2 regions of the Brevibacillus sp. NRRL NRS-603 genome follow, and region 1 is predicted to be linked to the other one. Evidence: a T-box and tRNA genes for the amino acid it is inferred to sense, from the RefSeq annotation. Region 1 holds a T-box; the other holds one or more tRNA genes.

Region 1 (7,882 bases):
TCACTCGATAGCAAAGATCACGCATCTAGACATTGGGTAAAGATGCTGCACGGGACGATTTCGTTTCATATCCCGGAAGGCTGGAGAATTTGCGGGGAAAATGTATATGCGCTGCACTCCATCTACTACGAGCATTTAACGAGCTATTTCTACGTTTTCTCGATCTGGAATGAAAACAATGAATGCTTATCGTGGGATGAAACGGTAGAATGGGCTGAATTACTTGGCTTAGAAACAGCACCTGTCTTATACAGAGGGATTTGGAGCGAAGAGACCGTAAAAAGCTGCTACACCAAGCAGTCTGTCTTCGGTGGGGAACAAGAGGGGTACGTGGTACGATTAACGGAGCGCTTTTCGTACGAAGATTTTAAACAATCTGCGGCCAAGTTTGTGCGCAAGAATCATGTGCAAACTGACCAGCACTGGTTATCGAAGCCAGTCGTTCCGAATGGGATAGCACAGACCACTTAAAGACTTTGTTATAGAAGGGAATGAGAACGATGTAATTTGCTAAGTTGGTATTGACCGTCTAATAGAGTATCCAAAATTCATTTTGGCTATTGTTAAGACAGTCATTACATAGGAGGCAAGAGAAATGAACGAAGAATGGAATGAAGAAATGATGTCGGCTGGCTGGGATGCCATTGATCAGGAGATGAGGAAGATTTATGGAGAACAGGAGCCTAAACATTACGGCACGCTTATCTCGTATGCACTGGGTGGTCCCGATCCATTAGATGGAATTAGCGCCTACAAAGCGGACGAGCCTTACCCGCATTGGCATTTTGTTACCTATGGATTTACCGAGTTGTATGAAAAAGAATCCGAGAATGAAGAGGAAAGCGGTTTTGGCTTTGAATTGACGTTTCGATTGGCGCGAAAGGACGACGAGGAAGAACCGCCTGCTTGGGCGCTGAATCTGCTTCAAAATATGGGGCGTTACGTATTCAACACGGGCAATGTTTTTCAAGCAGGGGATCATTTGGATGCGAACGGACCGATATGCTTGGGTGCCGATACCCAACTGACTGCGCTCGCTTTTGTCACGGACCCACAGCTTGCTGAAATCGATACGCCGAATGGTCGGGTTCAATTTTTGCAGATGGTCGGGATCACAGGTGATGAACTCGATGCAATGATGGCTTGGAATACACGAGGCGTACTCCAATCTGGCTTGCCGTACATGCCTTCCTACATAACCGATCTTGAGCGGGATTCTCTCCTTCGCAACTCTGCAGTTTCCGATGCTGTTCAAAAAGGAATGGAACAAGAAGGCTCCAACACTGCCTATTTGTTCGTGAGCCAGCTAGGATGGGAGCCAGGTAAAAAAGGCTTTTTGAAAAATACGCCCTCGACCCTGAGGCTGGGAGCTAAGCAAGCGGAAGTCATCGGAAAAATTCTCCGCGGACGTATGCGAAAAGGGGAGAGCTTGAGACTGGTGGGACCTGATGTCCATGTTGTGTTTGAGCCAGGAGACAAGCCTGAATGCATTCCAGGAGAGGACGTCATTCGCGTTGTTATCGATGATGCGACAACGAGTGCTCTTACCAAGCAGTTGCTTCCAAAGGAAAGCAGCTTTGAGATTCCTTCCCTGAAGGGAATTGCCATAAACATTGTAAAAACCAATATTACCGATAGCGAGGGCAATGTCGTCAAGGTTATAGGTTAAGTCGGCAGCGCTGGTTTTGGCGAGGAGGAGAGTTAAGTCAATGCATCAGGCAGCAGAAGCATTTCTAAATGAAGTATGGACTTCCATCCTAGAAATTTACAAAAAAGAGAACCAGCGGATCAACGAGATCAAAGACTGGAGTGTACTGCAGGCGGGGGTCAAAGACTACCTGCGAGTGGCGTGGAGAAAAGGAAAATACAATTGGGCCAATGGCAAAATCCACGTAGATGTCCATGAACCATTCAGTTGGAGTGACGACTCGTACAAATACGATGCGGGTTCTTATATGGAGGAGCTTACAGAGGAAATGCTCATGCAAGAGTTTTTTCCCGCACTGTGTGATCGAATGGAAGCTCTGTTCCACTCCACGGACTATGCATCTCACTTTTTTAATTACCACTTAGTGCTTGTTTTCGAATTCGAGTGGAAACAATCGGTGCAATGCCATTCTCGCCATTTCATCAACGAGCGAAAACGCGAGAGTCTAAAAAAAGCACTGGATCAATTCATCGAGACAAAAATTAAAGCGGAGCTTCCTGTACGTCCGAAAGAAAGAGACGATTTCTTCTTCGCTCGTTGTCTCGTCAATCCCGATTTGATGGAACAAAAGCAGGAGATAATCGAACCGCTCATCCAGCGTCTTAGCGAAAAGCTGCGCTCCAATAAAGAACGCAGTGATTCGTGGACATACCACTCTGCTTTGGCTTTAAAAGGCTGGGCGAATGAGCGGTTTTTAGTCAAATTTTTTGATCGTACCGGGCATTATGGATTGGATTGGGTTTTGAAACCCGAGCAGGAGCGTCAGGAACCAAAAACAGAGGAGCTGGACTTTTTCCTGTATGTCGCTCTCGCAATAGGTAACAAGGAGCCGGATACTCGCAAGAAGTATTTGGACCTCGCTGTTCAGCTTGGCTCCAAGCGGGCTGCGGACTATGTAAAACGGGGCAGCGGCCGCTTTGATAGCGAGTATAAAAGCAGTATGATTCAAGCAAGCGCCAATGACGTTTTGCAAGCGATCGACATTTGGATTGTATCTGAGGAGGAAGCCGCGTACGGTGAAGCCATCGATTTTATCAACGGCCTTTTGCGTGAAGGATTTCCCAAAGGGTACAAGCTCAAGCTGAAGAGCAGCGAAAAGAATTACTTGCCAGTAAAAAAGCTGGCGAAGTCAGGTCTCCACCAGTTTTTTGCCAATGCGTCCCGTTATCCTGCTTTATATCCAAAAATCGCAGAATATGCCGAGCTTGCAATGGAGGAGTTCGCGTGGTATGGGGATGTAGAGCCTAGTGAGAAATCCGTCATGCCCGGCACTTATGCGGTATTGGCTCTCGGCTTGTCCAGTAGCGATTATTTTCCACTCTTTCGTCGCTATATGAAGCTGGTCGACACGGAGCATCAGTCGGCTCAGGACGATTTTGCCATAGCTTTTATGGAGGCGCATGGTGTAACCGTAGAGAATATCCCTGTACTCGTCTCTCTGGTGCTTGGCAGTAGCGACTCGGCGAAGCCTTTGAAAAATATCACCATCGATCGTGCCGAACTGGTGAATGCACTGATAGGGGAGCTTGCAACGATGGAAGATTACCATCGGGAAATGGTTATTTATCGCCTTTTCGGCGGGAACAAGAAGCTCGCACAGGCGGTAAAAAAGGAATCTTCCCCCATCAAAGAGAAGCTTGCAGAATTGCTAGCCTTGGTCGAATAGCTTCATTGACAGTATTTAGAAGGCCGTGCTATATTGAAGTCAACTGCAAGGACCGGAGGGTGAATCATTTGCGCAATTGTTTATTTATTGGAAAAGCCAATCCTATAATAAATAAACAAGAAGCCAAATTCACCCGCAAATTTATAGCTTGAATTCCTGTATGATCTATTTTTCATATAGCGATTTTTAGTACGAGAGCAAGATGCTTCTGTTTATTGGACAGAAGCATCTTTTTTTGTTGTCAAAAAAAGGGGGTGATCCAGATGAACAAAGAGTAAATGACGAGAAATGTAAAAACGAAATGGGGAATCCAAAAATGGTTGAACTGCACAATATCACGATTACCACCAAAAAAGACGACAGGACTCTCATTCAAAATTTAGATCTGACCCTGCAAACTGGTGACAAGGTTGCCATCATCGGGGAAGAGGGAAATGGAAAAAGCAGCTTATTAAAATTGATTTGCGCGGAACAAATGATTGCCGGGTATTGCACATTTGCAGGTAACGTGTTGCGAAACGAATGTTCCATCGGTTTTCTTTCACAGGAGCTATCGGACGAAGAAAAACAAATGACCGTTGCCGACTTTTTTGCCGAAAATCAATGGACCAAAGAACTAGTGAGAGCGATGGATGATTTCGGGATTCATGCATTGGATTCAGATAAAAAGCTGGGCGTTTTTTCCGGTGGTGAGCGTTTCAAATACCGCTTTTTAAGTCTGTTGGCAAAGAAGCATGATGTTCTGTTGCTGGACGAACCTACCAATGATTTGGATATTCAAATGATGGAGTGGCTAGAAGAGTTTATTCAACAGACGGCTATTCCTGTCCTATATGTATCGCATGACGAAACGTTTATTGCGAATACAGCAAACGGTATCCTTCATATGGAACTGACGAAGCGCAAACAAGTTCCCAAATATACGTTTTCAAGAGAGCCATATGAGATTTACCTCGCCAATCGAAAGAACAATTTGAGCAAACAAGAACAGATAGCCAAAAAACAAGCTTCTAATCATAGAAAGCAAATGGAGAAATGGCATGACATTTGGAATAAAGCAGAGCATCAGCATCGGAACGTACGGTCCGATCCGCGACTGCAAAAGAAAATTAAGTCCTTGAAAAATCAAAGAGAGCGAATGGAGAAAGCGTCGGAATCATTTCTAGAAGTCCCGAGTGTGGAAGAAGCGAGTGAATTCCGATTTGATTCAGCGGTACATGTCCCCGGTAGTAAACAAATTCTCGACTATTCATTGGAAGTACTGCAAATAGCGAACAAACAGCTATCGAAACAGATTCATTTATCGATCAAGGGGCCAGAAAAAGTCGCGATTATTGGGGAAAATGGGATCGGAAAAACGACGTTGCTGAAAAAGATCATGGATGAGCTAGTCCAGCACTCGTCCTTAAAGATCGGGTACATGCCCCAAAACTACGAAGACCGGCTGGATTCGACCAAAACACCGATTGAATACTTGGACACAACAGGAATGAAAGATGCGATTACAAAAGCGTTTACGCATCTAGGCAGTATGAAATTTACAAAAGATGAGATGCATCAACCCATTAAGAACTTATCTGGGGGACAGAAAGCGAAATTGCTCCTGTTAAAAATGATTTTGGATCAGTGCGAAATATTGATACTGGATGAACCGACGCGAAACCTCAGTCCTTTGACGACTCCTGTTCTGTGCCGCGCCTTAACGGCTTTTGCTGGTGTGATTATCAGTATTTCGCATGATCGACGGTATTTACATGAAGTCGCAACAGCTGTTTATGAACTAACTTCCGACGGTCTTACGAAAATAAAATAAGGGATCGTGTCGGAATCATTGCTACATGGTTGACATTGCTATTTGAATTCAATATACTGACTTTAATTTCATATGAAACATACGTTGAAAGAGCCCAGTAGCAGCTTATTCCCTGTCCTAGAAAGCCGGGGGTTGATGAAACCCGGTACACAATAAGCGAGCGAATTACACTCTGGAGTATCTCGGGTAATGCCGAGCGGAATCGCGAACGATAACTCGCTTCGAGTGGCATGAATGGCCTGCGTTAACGCTTGGGTCCATTCGTGCAAGATGGGTGGTAACACGGTTATTCAATCGTCCCTATGTCTACAATAGACAAGGGGCGATTTTTTGTTTTTTACCATAGGAGATTGAAGGAGTGTATGGCAGTGAATATTATCGACGAACTCGAATGGCGCGAAGCCATCAATCAGCAAACAGATGCAGAAGGGCTGCGAGAATTAACGAATGAAAAAGCAGTCTCGTTATATTGCGGTGTTGATCCAACAGGTGACAGCATGCATATCGGTCACTTGATTCCTTTCATGGTACTGAAACGCTTCCAGCTCGCTGGTCATCGCCCGGTTATTTTGATCGGTGGTGCAACAGGTACGATTGGCGATCCGAGCGGCCGTCAATCCGAGCGTTCTTTGCAAACACTGGAACAAATTCAGGAGAACGTCGACAAACTCACCGCACAGATGAAAAAGCTGTTCATTACAGAAGGCGACAACCAAATCCGTTTGGTGAACAACTACGACTGGACGCACAAAATCAATGTCATTGAATTTTTGCGGGATTACGGGAAAAACTTCAGCATCAATACGATGCTTGCCAAGGATGTTGTGTCGAGCAGACTGGAAAGCGGCATTTCGTTTACGGAGTTTTCCTATCAAATTCTGCAATCGCTGGATTACCTGCATCTGTACAAACATGAAGATGTTCAGCTGCAAATCGGCGGTTCCGACCAATGGGGCAACATCACGAGCGGTCTCGATCTGATTCGCAAAAAAGAAGGACCGGAAGCAAAGGCATTTGGTCTCACTATTCCTCTGATGCTGAAGGCAGATGGTACGAAATTCGGGAAGACAGCAGGAGGAGCCATCTGGCTTGATCCAAACAAAACAACACCATTCGAATTCTACCAGTTCTGGGCGAATACCGATGACCGCGATGTTGTGAAATACTTGAAATACTTTACGTTCCTCTCCAAAGAACAAATTGAAGAGTTGGCTGAAAAAGTACAGACAGAGCCACATAAACGCGAGGCGCAAAAAGCGCTGGCTGAGGAAATGACGAGATTTGTGCACGGCGAGGAATTGCTGGAGCAGGCGAAGCGCATTACAGCAGCTTTGTTTACTGGTGATATTAAATCGCTGTCCGCAGATGAGATCGAACAAGGCTTCAAAGAAATGCCGACGTATGAATCTACTCTCGAAACGAAGAACATTGTCGACTGGCTCGTAGAGGTCGGCATTGAGCCATCCAAGCGTCAAGCACGTGAGGATATTACAAAAGGCGCTATCTCCATGAATGGCGAGCGCGTTACTGATTTGGAACTGGAAGTAACGCCAAGTCTCGCTATCGGCGGCCGCTTCATCATTATTCGCAAAGGCAAGAAAAACTACAGCTTGGTAAAATTGTCTCAATAGATGAAGGAATAAGAAGCTTCCCTGGAACTGCTAGGGAAGCTTCTTGTATGGTCACTGATTTTACTTTCATTTCGGGAGTGCCGTACTATCCACTTTGTTCGCAGCAATAACCGCAACTGCATTTGGCTCCAAATCGAACCAAAAGATAAGGTCGCCATCCGCTTTCTTTTGCGACGGCTTTATCCCGTTCACATAAACTTCGGAAGCTTTTGCCGCCATGGAAAGATCTGAAATCTTGAGCTTGCCATCATTGTGCAGAACAATAGAGCCGTTTGGTGCGTACTCCATCCTGACTTGAGAGAGGGCGAGCCAATAATCCATGATTTCACGTACGGTCGTCAAATGCAATTTGCCTTGATGGCGCAGCGCGTCCATTCGCTTCAACAAGCGGTCAAAATCTGGATGGATAATCCAGTTACCTTTGGCATCTCGTATGACGAATTTCCCACCTTGCTTTTTGGACGGACATCTTGCCAAGTAGGTATGGTTGATAAAAACCCCCCGATTTTGAATGAGCTGCTGGAGATTCTGCTCCCGATACAGAGGCAGTGTATCTTCCGGAATGGTGGCAGCCGACCAGGAATAAAACGGGCCAGTCACTGTCGGATGCGACCAATAGAGAGGAGTCCGCAGGGAGTCGCCTCTTCGGGTTTGGTACAGATCAAGGCCATTATTCGGATTGGCGATATCTTCTGAGCTGTAGTGCCAAAAATACGACGTGCCGTATTTTTTCCATTGATGCGCCAAGTAATTCGCCGTTTGGATGTCGAGTGCGTTAAAGGCAAAGCTAGACTTCAAATACCCATGGTCAATCCATGTCCTGCTCTGGAAGCGATCTTTCATTACTTGCAACGCATCCTCTGTAGTCTTTTGATAATGCCTTAATTCGTAAGGATAGAGGGTATGTAGACCAATATCATTACCGTTCCGATTGAGGTCATCCAGAAACTGCAAAAATTCAGGGCTTTGCGCAATGGCGACATTGACAGGTGATTTCGGTTGAAAATACGGATTCGAATAAAACACGCTTTTCGTAACCGGAATCCGGTGTTTGACAAAACCCC
Region 2 (7,882 bases), 460 kb from region 1:
TTTCTCTCCTGGTGGCGGAAGCACGATATTGATCATCTGGGTACGATAAGGCTCTGATTGACTCGCAATCAACTCGGCATAATAGCGAGTCACCTTGAATGGCATATAAGACTGCTCCAGCAATGCACCGCGTTCTTCCTTTTCAGCTTCTGTAAAGCCGACAATTGTTGCGAACTCCTCAAATCCTTTTTTTCCCATTAACACCTTGACACTCAATGTAATCCCTCCCGTCATTTATGAAACACTCGTCATCTTTGTTTTCTCGGAAAACTCGGTCAAGCATGAGATTGAATTGTTAACCAAACAGCAAATCCAGCTCTTTTTGCGTCAATTCCACATCTTCAAAATCCGATGGAGTAAATTCAGGGTCCTCCTGACAGCAGCAATGATCAATGAGCTGCTCCAATTCATTGAAAAACAACGCAAGTAACTTCTCGATAGTCTCCTCGCGATACTTTCGCAAGCTGAACGTAACAGAAACCTGAAGTTCTCCTTGACGAATGAGAGCCGCCACGTCAAGTAGTGCTGTCAAATGATTACCCACCCCGGCATCAACCGCCAAGTTTCCTCCCATTAGTACCAGATCATCACTCAGTTGATTATCAACGGACCCTAGATAATTGAATCGAACATGGGACTTTTCCTCGGCCGCGAGTAGCTGAGGCTTTAGCCAGCCAAACCCAAGCCCCCCCATCGGAATCTGACGTAATTTCTCCTTTACTGCTTTTAGGTGATCAGTCCGATTCGATGGATTCGTTTCGAACAGAACAGGATACATACTGGTAAACCATCCTACTGTTCTAGTTACGTTCATCGTATGGATAGAAGACTCACGCCCATGCGACTCCATTACCAGCAAGAGACGCTTCCTATCAAACACATCAGACAATGTCCAGGTAAGTGCTGCAACCAATAGGTCTTGGGGACCCGTGTTGAACATTCGGTTGGCCGATGTCAACAGTCGCGACGTCATCTCGGCTGAAAGTGTGCGTGTAGATGTAGCGCTGTACTCTACCAAGTCTTCGCCAAAATCGTAGTCAGTCGGAAGTTTGTCTTCCGGGATGGAAAACATGTCCCAATAAGCTTTTTCTTTGCTTGCCTGATCTGACTGGTAAAAGGCGGAGACTTCCTTGATCCACGCTTGCATCGAATGTGTTTTATCCGGCAAGGCAATTGGCTCATTGCGTTTCAGACTAGCCAAGGCGCTCATCAAATCTTCCAGGAGAATCCGCCAAGAGACACCGTCCACAACAAGATGATGGGCCGTCAGAAACAATCGCTGAGGTCGATCGGGACCAAACTCAAAGAGACAACCGGTAAACAGCAAAGATTCTTCCAACTTGAAGCTAACAGCGCAAGCTCTCATCGCCTCAAGCATTCTGCTCTCCTGTTCCTCTTGCGGTACAGCAGAGAGGTCGATGTAAGATACTAACACTCGATTCGTCAGGTGGCGCTCATTGTAAAAGAGCTTCCCCTCTTTTGCCGAGTAATTGAGTCGCAAACAATCGTGATGGTTAACCAGTGCAGACAGACTTGCTTCAAACTCCTCCAGCGTTACTTTTTCCTTGCTTTCAAGGAGCAAAGACTGGTTCCAATGATCAGCATTGCGGAACTGTTGTGACAAAAACCAAGAAACGATGGGAGATGACGGCAGCTCGCCAGTACACGGCTCTTGTGAGATCTGTTCCACTCCCCAGCTCCAGTCACTTCTCGCTTTTAATTCTGCAATCGTGTCATAAATCAAGATGTCTCTTACCGGAATCTTGAGTCCTCGCTGATGCAATCGATAGGAAACCTGAATCGCCTTGATCGAATCCCCCCCTAGTTGGGAAAACGGGTCATGTAGACCAAATGGTGAACGACCAAGCACATCCTCATACACTTCAACCAATAGCTTGTCAAACTCGTCACGAGGACTGGTTTCATCCTCCGCACCTTTTCGCTCCATGATAGGTTCCGGAAGCTGTTTTCGATCTACCTTGCCATTTGAGGTCAGCGGAAACTGCTCAAGCTGCACGATTTGCGAAGGGATCATGTATGCGGGCAATCGACCTGCCAGTTCTTCGCGGAGCTCTTTTTCCCGGAAAGATGTTTCCGTGATCAAATAAGCACAAAGATATTTACGCCCCCACGTATCCAAGCGATCAATCACCACTGCCTCACGCACAGAAGAATGACCAAGGAGCTGCTGTTCAATTTCACCCAATTCAATGCGGTAACCATGAATTTTCACCTGATAGTCAGCCCGCCCCAAATACTCCATGACTCCATTGGGCCGATAGCGAACCAGATCGCCCGTCTTGTACATCACTTTACCTGGCTGAAATGGATCGGGTAGAAAACGCTCTTGCGTCAATTCCTCGCGGTTAAGATACCCCCGTGCCACACTATCTCCCGAGATGAATAGCTCTCCTGTCGATCCGATTGGGATTGGTTTCCCATATGAATCCAAAACGTAGAGCTGCACGTTACTGATCGGATGTCCAATCGGCACAGAACCTTCGACATCGATCTCTGGATCGTATTGATAGATCATGCACCCGACTACTGTCTCGGTAGGGCCATACTCATTGAGGATTTCGATTTGTCCGTTCCATTTGGCATGAATCGCCTCAGCCAGACTCACCTTCAAGTCCTCGCCGCCCACTATGACTCTCTTCACCGTGGTAGCAGGAAGCGCGATTTCCTGTAGCAAAAACAGATGGGCAGGTGTCAGCTTTACAACATGGGATCGTCCGTCGCTAAAGATGCGCGATAAGACAAACTCTGAATCGGAGTGCGGATAGATAACCATCCGATTTCCTTTTACCAACGGGCAGAAAATGGACGTAACTGTCAAATCAAATGCCAGTGAGGAATAGAAAGCAAACGCTTCTTCAGGACAAGAGAGATAGCGGTCTTTCGCCCACGAAATATAGTTGACGAGCCCCCGATGAGTAACCATGACTCCCTTCGGATTTCCTGTAGAGCCTGAAGTATAAATGACATAGGCTAAATCATCTGGCTGATTGACCGATTCCAGGATTGCGCCATCATTTAGATACAGGGACGAGTCACCAAGCTCCAGGATTTCTCTGGACCACGAAATATCCTCTGTCCGCGAAGTGTGACGAAGCAACAAGTCCGCTTTAGAATCAGACAGCAGATATTCAATGCGCTGAGAAGGGAGTTGAGGATCAATCGGAAGGTAAGCCCCGCCCGCTTTTAGGACGGCCAACAGCCCGATGATCATCTCTGGCGAATGATCTGCCAACAACGCCACAATTACGTCAGGGCCAACTCCTCGGTTTCGCAACGATTGAGCGAGTCGATTCACTTGATCATGCAGTTCCTGAAATGTCAGCGTACGCCCCTCTGACTCCAATGCCACCCCGTGTGGCGACCGTATTACTTGCTCTTCAAACAACTGGACAACTGTCTTCTCCCTAGGATAGGAAGCCGCTGTATCGTTCCACGTATGGAGTTGTAGTGCCAGCTCTTCGTCAGCTAGGAAGTTCAGATTGGAGAGCGGAACTTTTGGATTCGAAATCATCTGATTGAGCAGCCTTATGAGATGATCCGCTATTCGGTCAATATCCTCTCCCGTGTACTCGGCTATCTTATAGTCCAATTCCAGCGTCAATCGTTCATCTGTTGCCCATTCTCTGATAATCACTTGGAGCGAATACAATTGGTGACCGTTGTAAAACTCCTCATTGGTCACGGAGTACCCGCCGAGGGTGAAGGGCAGCTGCGTGCTGTAATAATTCACACAAATCTGAAACAGGCTGTCATAGCCATGTTTCTTCAGCTCTAACTCTTGAGCCAGCAAATCGTACGGATATTTCTGATGAAAAAAACAGGAGGTGAGTTCCCTGTTGACATATTTAACATAATCGAAGGCATCCATTTCCATCGGAACTGCCAGACGAAATGGCATAGTGCTGGTGAACATCCCGAATATTTTGCGCTCCACTTTTCCTGAACGGTTTAAAAGCGGAGTACCGATCACAATTTCTTCTTGCCTCGTACAGCGCTGAAGGTAAAGACTGACGAGAGCCACAAACAAGGAATTTAGCGAGCATTTCATCTGGTCTGCAAACTGGCGTATTCTTATCGAATCTTCCCGGTTAAATGCATAAACTTTGCGCTTGCCTTCGGTAGTATCTGTTGCCTTTTGTAATGTCGTAATCACAGGCAAGCTCTGAAACTTGTCCCGCCAGTACCGCTTGTCCTTTTCAAATCTCTCAGACAGAGAATAGGCATGCTCCCTTTCGACAAAAGCTTGATAAGGGTGTTCATCTCCAACATGAACGGTACCGCCAGCCAGCAACGTGTCATAATAGTGAGCAATTTGCTCTGTCATGATTGAGATGGACCAACCATCAGCAATCAAATGGTGCAGCTTTACAAAATACCCTGCTTCTTCCTCACTCAGTTGAATCAGACAAAAGTAGAACAGAGGCTCTTGTCCGATCGAAAATGGCTTTGCAAACAAAGCTTGCAGGAATTGTCTGCACCGATCAGGGGCATTCGGTTCCTGGCTGAAATCAAACACCTGCAATGGCTGCGGTTCATACTCTCCAACAAACTGAAGGACTGTCTCTTCCTCTCGATAGTTGAGTCGCAAAGCATCGTTCTTTTGAATGAACAGGTGAATGGCCGCTTCCAATACATCCAGTTTTACCTTTCCTTGAATCCGCACCACCCCACCTAACGTATGGATAGGAAGCTGTGGATGCAATTTTTCCGTATACCAGATACGCTTTTGTGGATGACTTAAAGGGTATCCGACCTTCGATTGCTTCTTATCCTGGCGCAATGCATATCCCCCCTTTCGGAATTGTGCAGATGTAATCACAACTCGTGCATGGTAAAAAATATTCTTGATGACAAATACTTCCATCACCAACTATATAGATGTATCTTCTATAGTGTCAAATGAATTTTCCATAAAATGTTATTTATGAAAATTTAATGAATTCTATTTCTCCCCCCTTTCTCGAGCGTTGCTTAGAACAGAAAAAAATTTATGAACTCTATTGATTTTGGCTGTCTTTTCACGTAGGATGAATGTAATATATTGGTAAAAACAAGCACCCGGAAGGATGAATGTGATTAGATGTCTGTGACACTTCGTGAAGTAACTTTGGAAAACTGGGAAGAGTGTATTGAACTGGAGCCTACTCCCGAACAGAGCGAGTTTGTTGCCCCGAACCTCTACTCCATCGCTGAATCAAAGTTTCAAACTACATTTGTTCCTTTGGCCATATACCATGATGACACAATGGTTGGCTTTGTCATGTATGGGCTTGACCCTGACGATGGCAACTACTGGATTTACAGACTCTTAATTGATGCGAAGTACCAACGACTAGGCTACGGACGTGCTGCGATTGCGCAAGTTATTGATATCCTGAAAGCAAAGGAAGATTGTCAAAAAATTGTCATTGGTTATGCCCCGGCAAACGTCGCAGCTGAAAACCTTTACGCTTCACTCGGATTCCAAAAAAATGGTATGGTTCTGTTTGGCGAGACGATTGCCGAATTGAACTTTTAAGCGAATTTTCGTTACCCAAAAATGAAACAGCGGCGACCTAAGACATGAATATCAAGTCTTAGGTCGCCGCTGTTTGAATTATTTTCCCGTAAATTAAAAAAGCACACCTCCCATGTATCTGTAAACAACATGGTTAGTGTGCATTCGTTTTTGATATGGTGCCGGTGAAGGGACTTGAACCCCCACGGTTTCCCTCACGATTTTGAGTCGCGCGCGTCTGCCATTCCGCCACACCGGCAAGTAAAACTATGAATACAATAGCACATCATCGATATAAAATCAATGGTGGGGAGAGACGGATTCGAACCGCCGAACCCGGAGGGAGCAGATTTACAGTCTGCCGTGTTTAGCCACTTCACTATCTCCCCACAATATGTGCTGTCGATCTTCTGTGTCTACTATCTTCAAGCAGAAGCGACATTTATTAATCTATCATGAACTTCGTTTGACGTCAATATATTCATTTAGATTGACTCTCTTTTTTTGCCAAGATCTCCTGTGCCCACTCGTGAAAAACGCGCAGGGCTTCGTCTACTTCTTGATAGGTTGCTTCTCCCTCACAGGAGTATTCTGGGAAGTCTAATATGCGGTTTTTGCGAATCTTCACTTGCCCTTCTTCGCATTTTATTTCCAAGAAGTAGGGAACAGCTTCATCTATCCCATAACTGTTTTCTAAAAACTCGTAGGTACGTACCCACTCCAAAATTCGAACTTCCGATGCTTTTAAGCGAAGCACCTGCTCCAAAGACATGATCGTTTCATTCCCGTAGTAATACATGTTATTCAGCCCTTCTGCATGAAAATGGACGGAGCCGTGACTCCGCCCTGTTATTGATGTGATAGATTAGATCGAGGAAAGCAGCTCTCTCAGTTCTTTGACAATCACTTGCTGGTAGCCAGTGCCATCTCCATACTGCTCGAGCATTTCGGCACGCGCCACTTTGATTTTGTCTTCATATTCTGGTGCGTTTCGGTCCGGGTTTTGTTGTTTGAATGCCGTCATGACAGCTTGGACATGCTTTGGTCTTGGACCCCATTTGGCAAGAACATGTCCACCCGTGTCCGCGAAGATAACAACAGGGATCGCCCGACCGCCCATAGTAAGAAACTCATCCATGAGATCGAGGTGCTCTTCCATTACCATAATTTCCACTGGCATGTCTGTTTCTTTCAGGGCATGCAAGACGACTGGCAAGTTGCGAACGACGTCGCCACACCAGTCCGCAGCCAAAATCAAGCATCTAAGGTCATCACGATGCTGGAGAGAGGCAAAAAACGCACGGTCTTGTTCATCCTCCCATGAAAATGCATCCGACCAGTTTTGGTATGTATCCTGATTTTTCGTCATGCTTTCCACAAACGCTTGTGGCTTGAGCCCCGTACGGAATTTATGTGCTACATTTGCCCCCATCTTTTCTCCTCCTTTTGTATCGCTCGCCTATTCTTGGTTTTTATGCGCTACTTCGTTTGCTTCCTTTTCTTGATTAGCCAACTCCATCATTTTTTGCAACAAGATGTGCTGCGGCATGTGCATGAGACGCTCCAAGGGTACCTGAAGCGCTTCCGCCAGCTTGACAGCCGTCTCCGGTGATATTTGTAATGGACGCATGTCATTTTTGCTCCTTTCCCTTGCTTTCATCAGTCTCTTCAGTATAATACACAGCCGTTAAACCTGCCAGCAAACAAGCCTGGCACTGGGTAGCCTTGGAACTTTGTAGCATGTTGGCTCTAGTGATCTCCTTCTTTCACATGTACTCCGGCTACATTCTTAATGAAAATTTAAAAAAGAGCCACCGGTAGGCAGCTCCAAAATAGAGTCTGGCAGTGGCTCCCTTCTCACTGCACGCGGAGCGCTATCTCTCGTGAACAGAATATTCCGCACATGGAAAGGACGGACTATGGCTTCTGCCTTGTGAGAATGCACGGTACACCAAAGCCGATCGCACCGGGCCGAGACATCTGTTCCAGATATGCCAATCCTCGCGCGCATTGCTGCTTGCAAATTTGACATGTATGGGACGTTACGATTTTCAGCTGCATTTGATTCGGGTGCTGCCGCGTGTCCTTCTTCTTGATCTTTTTACCCTTGGCCATCCGTTTGCCTCCCTTTGCCCTAGATCACTCCAGTCTATGAAGGAGAACAGCCCCGCTCTTTAGGCAAGCATACAAAATCAAGATATGTACCTGCAAAATGGGCCTTGTCATACGTGTCAATACATAGAAAAAGCCGCGGGAGAATTCTACCCCAGCGACTTACATGTCTTCATTATGGTTTTGGACTTAACAACTGGCGCAGTTCCAGCTCTAGTGTAGGAGCATCTACCATGCCAATTATCTTCTTTC

Evidence for each region. A T-box is a leader RNA that pairs with one kind of tRNA and senses whether it is charged. The one in region 1 lies ahead of tyrS (tyrosine--tRNA ligase), so its partner is inferred to be a tRNA-Tyr.
Region 2: it encodes a tRNA-Tyr, which carries the amino acid that the T-box ahead of tyrS (tyrosine--tRNA ligase) is inferred to sense. The anticodon was not compared.

What each region holds. Positions count from the first base shown of each region.
Region 1 is NZ_PXZN01000012.1:156,501-164,382, forward strand. It holds gene C7R94_RS08355 (RNA ligase family protein) at 1-471, shown strand, start outside; gene C7R94_RS08360 (suppressor of fused domain protein) at 596-1,669, shown strand; gene C7R94_RS08365 (DUF6138 family protein) at 1,710-3,374, shown strand; gene C7R94_RS08370 (ATP-binding cassette domain-containing protein) at 3,691-5,187, shown strand; T-box leader at 5,263-5,492, shown strand; gene tyrS (tyrosine--tRNA ligase) at 5,550-6,818, shown strand; gene C7R94_RS08380 (hypothetical protein) at 6,885-7,882, opposite strand, start outside.
Region 2 is NZ_PXZN01000012.1:620,921-628,802, forward strand. It holds gene C7R94_RS10010 (lysine 2,3-aminomutase) at 1-216, opposite strand, end outside; gene edeP (edeine non-ribosomal peptide synthetase EdeP) at 296-4,801, opposite strand; gene edeQ (edeine self-resistance N-acetyltransferase EdeQ) at 5,102-5,539, shown strand; tRNA gene C7R94_RS10025 (tRNA-Leu) at 5,696-5,777, opposite strand; tRNA gene C7R94_RS10030 (tRNA-Tyr) at 5,823-5,907, opposite strand; gene C7R94_RS10035 (hypothetical protein) at 6,000-6,317, opposite strand; gene C7R94_RS10040 (thioredoxin family protein) at 6,384-6,950, opposite strand; gene C7R94_RS10045 (YycC family protein) at 6,978-7,148, opposite strand; gene C7R94_RS10050 (hypothetical protein) at 7,436-7,633, opposite strand; gene C7R94_RS10055 (TlpA family protein disulfide reductase) at 7,806-7,882, opposite strand, start outside.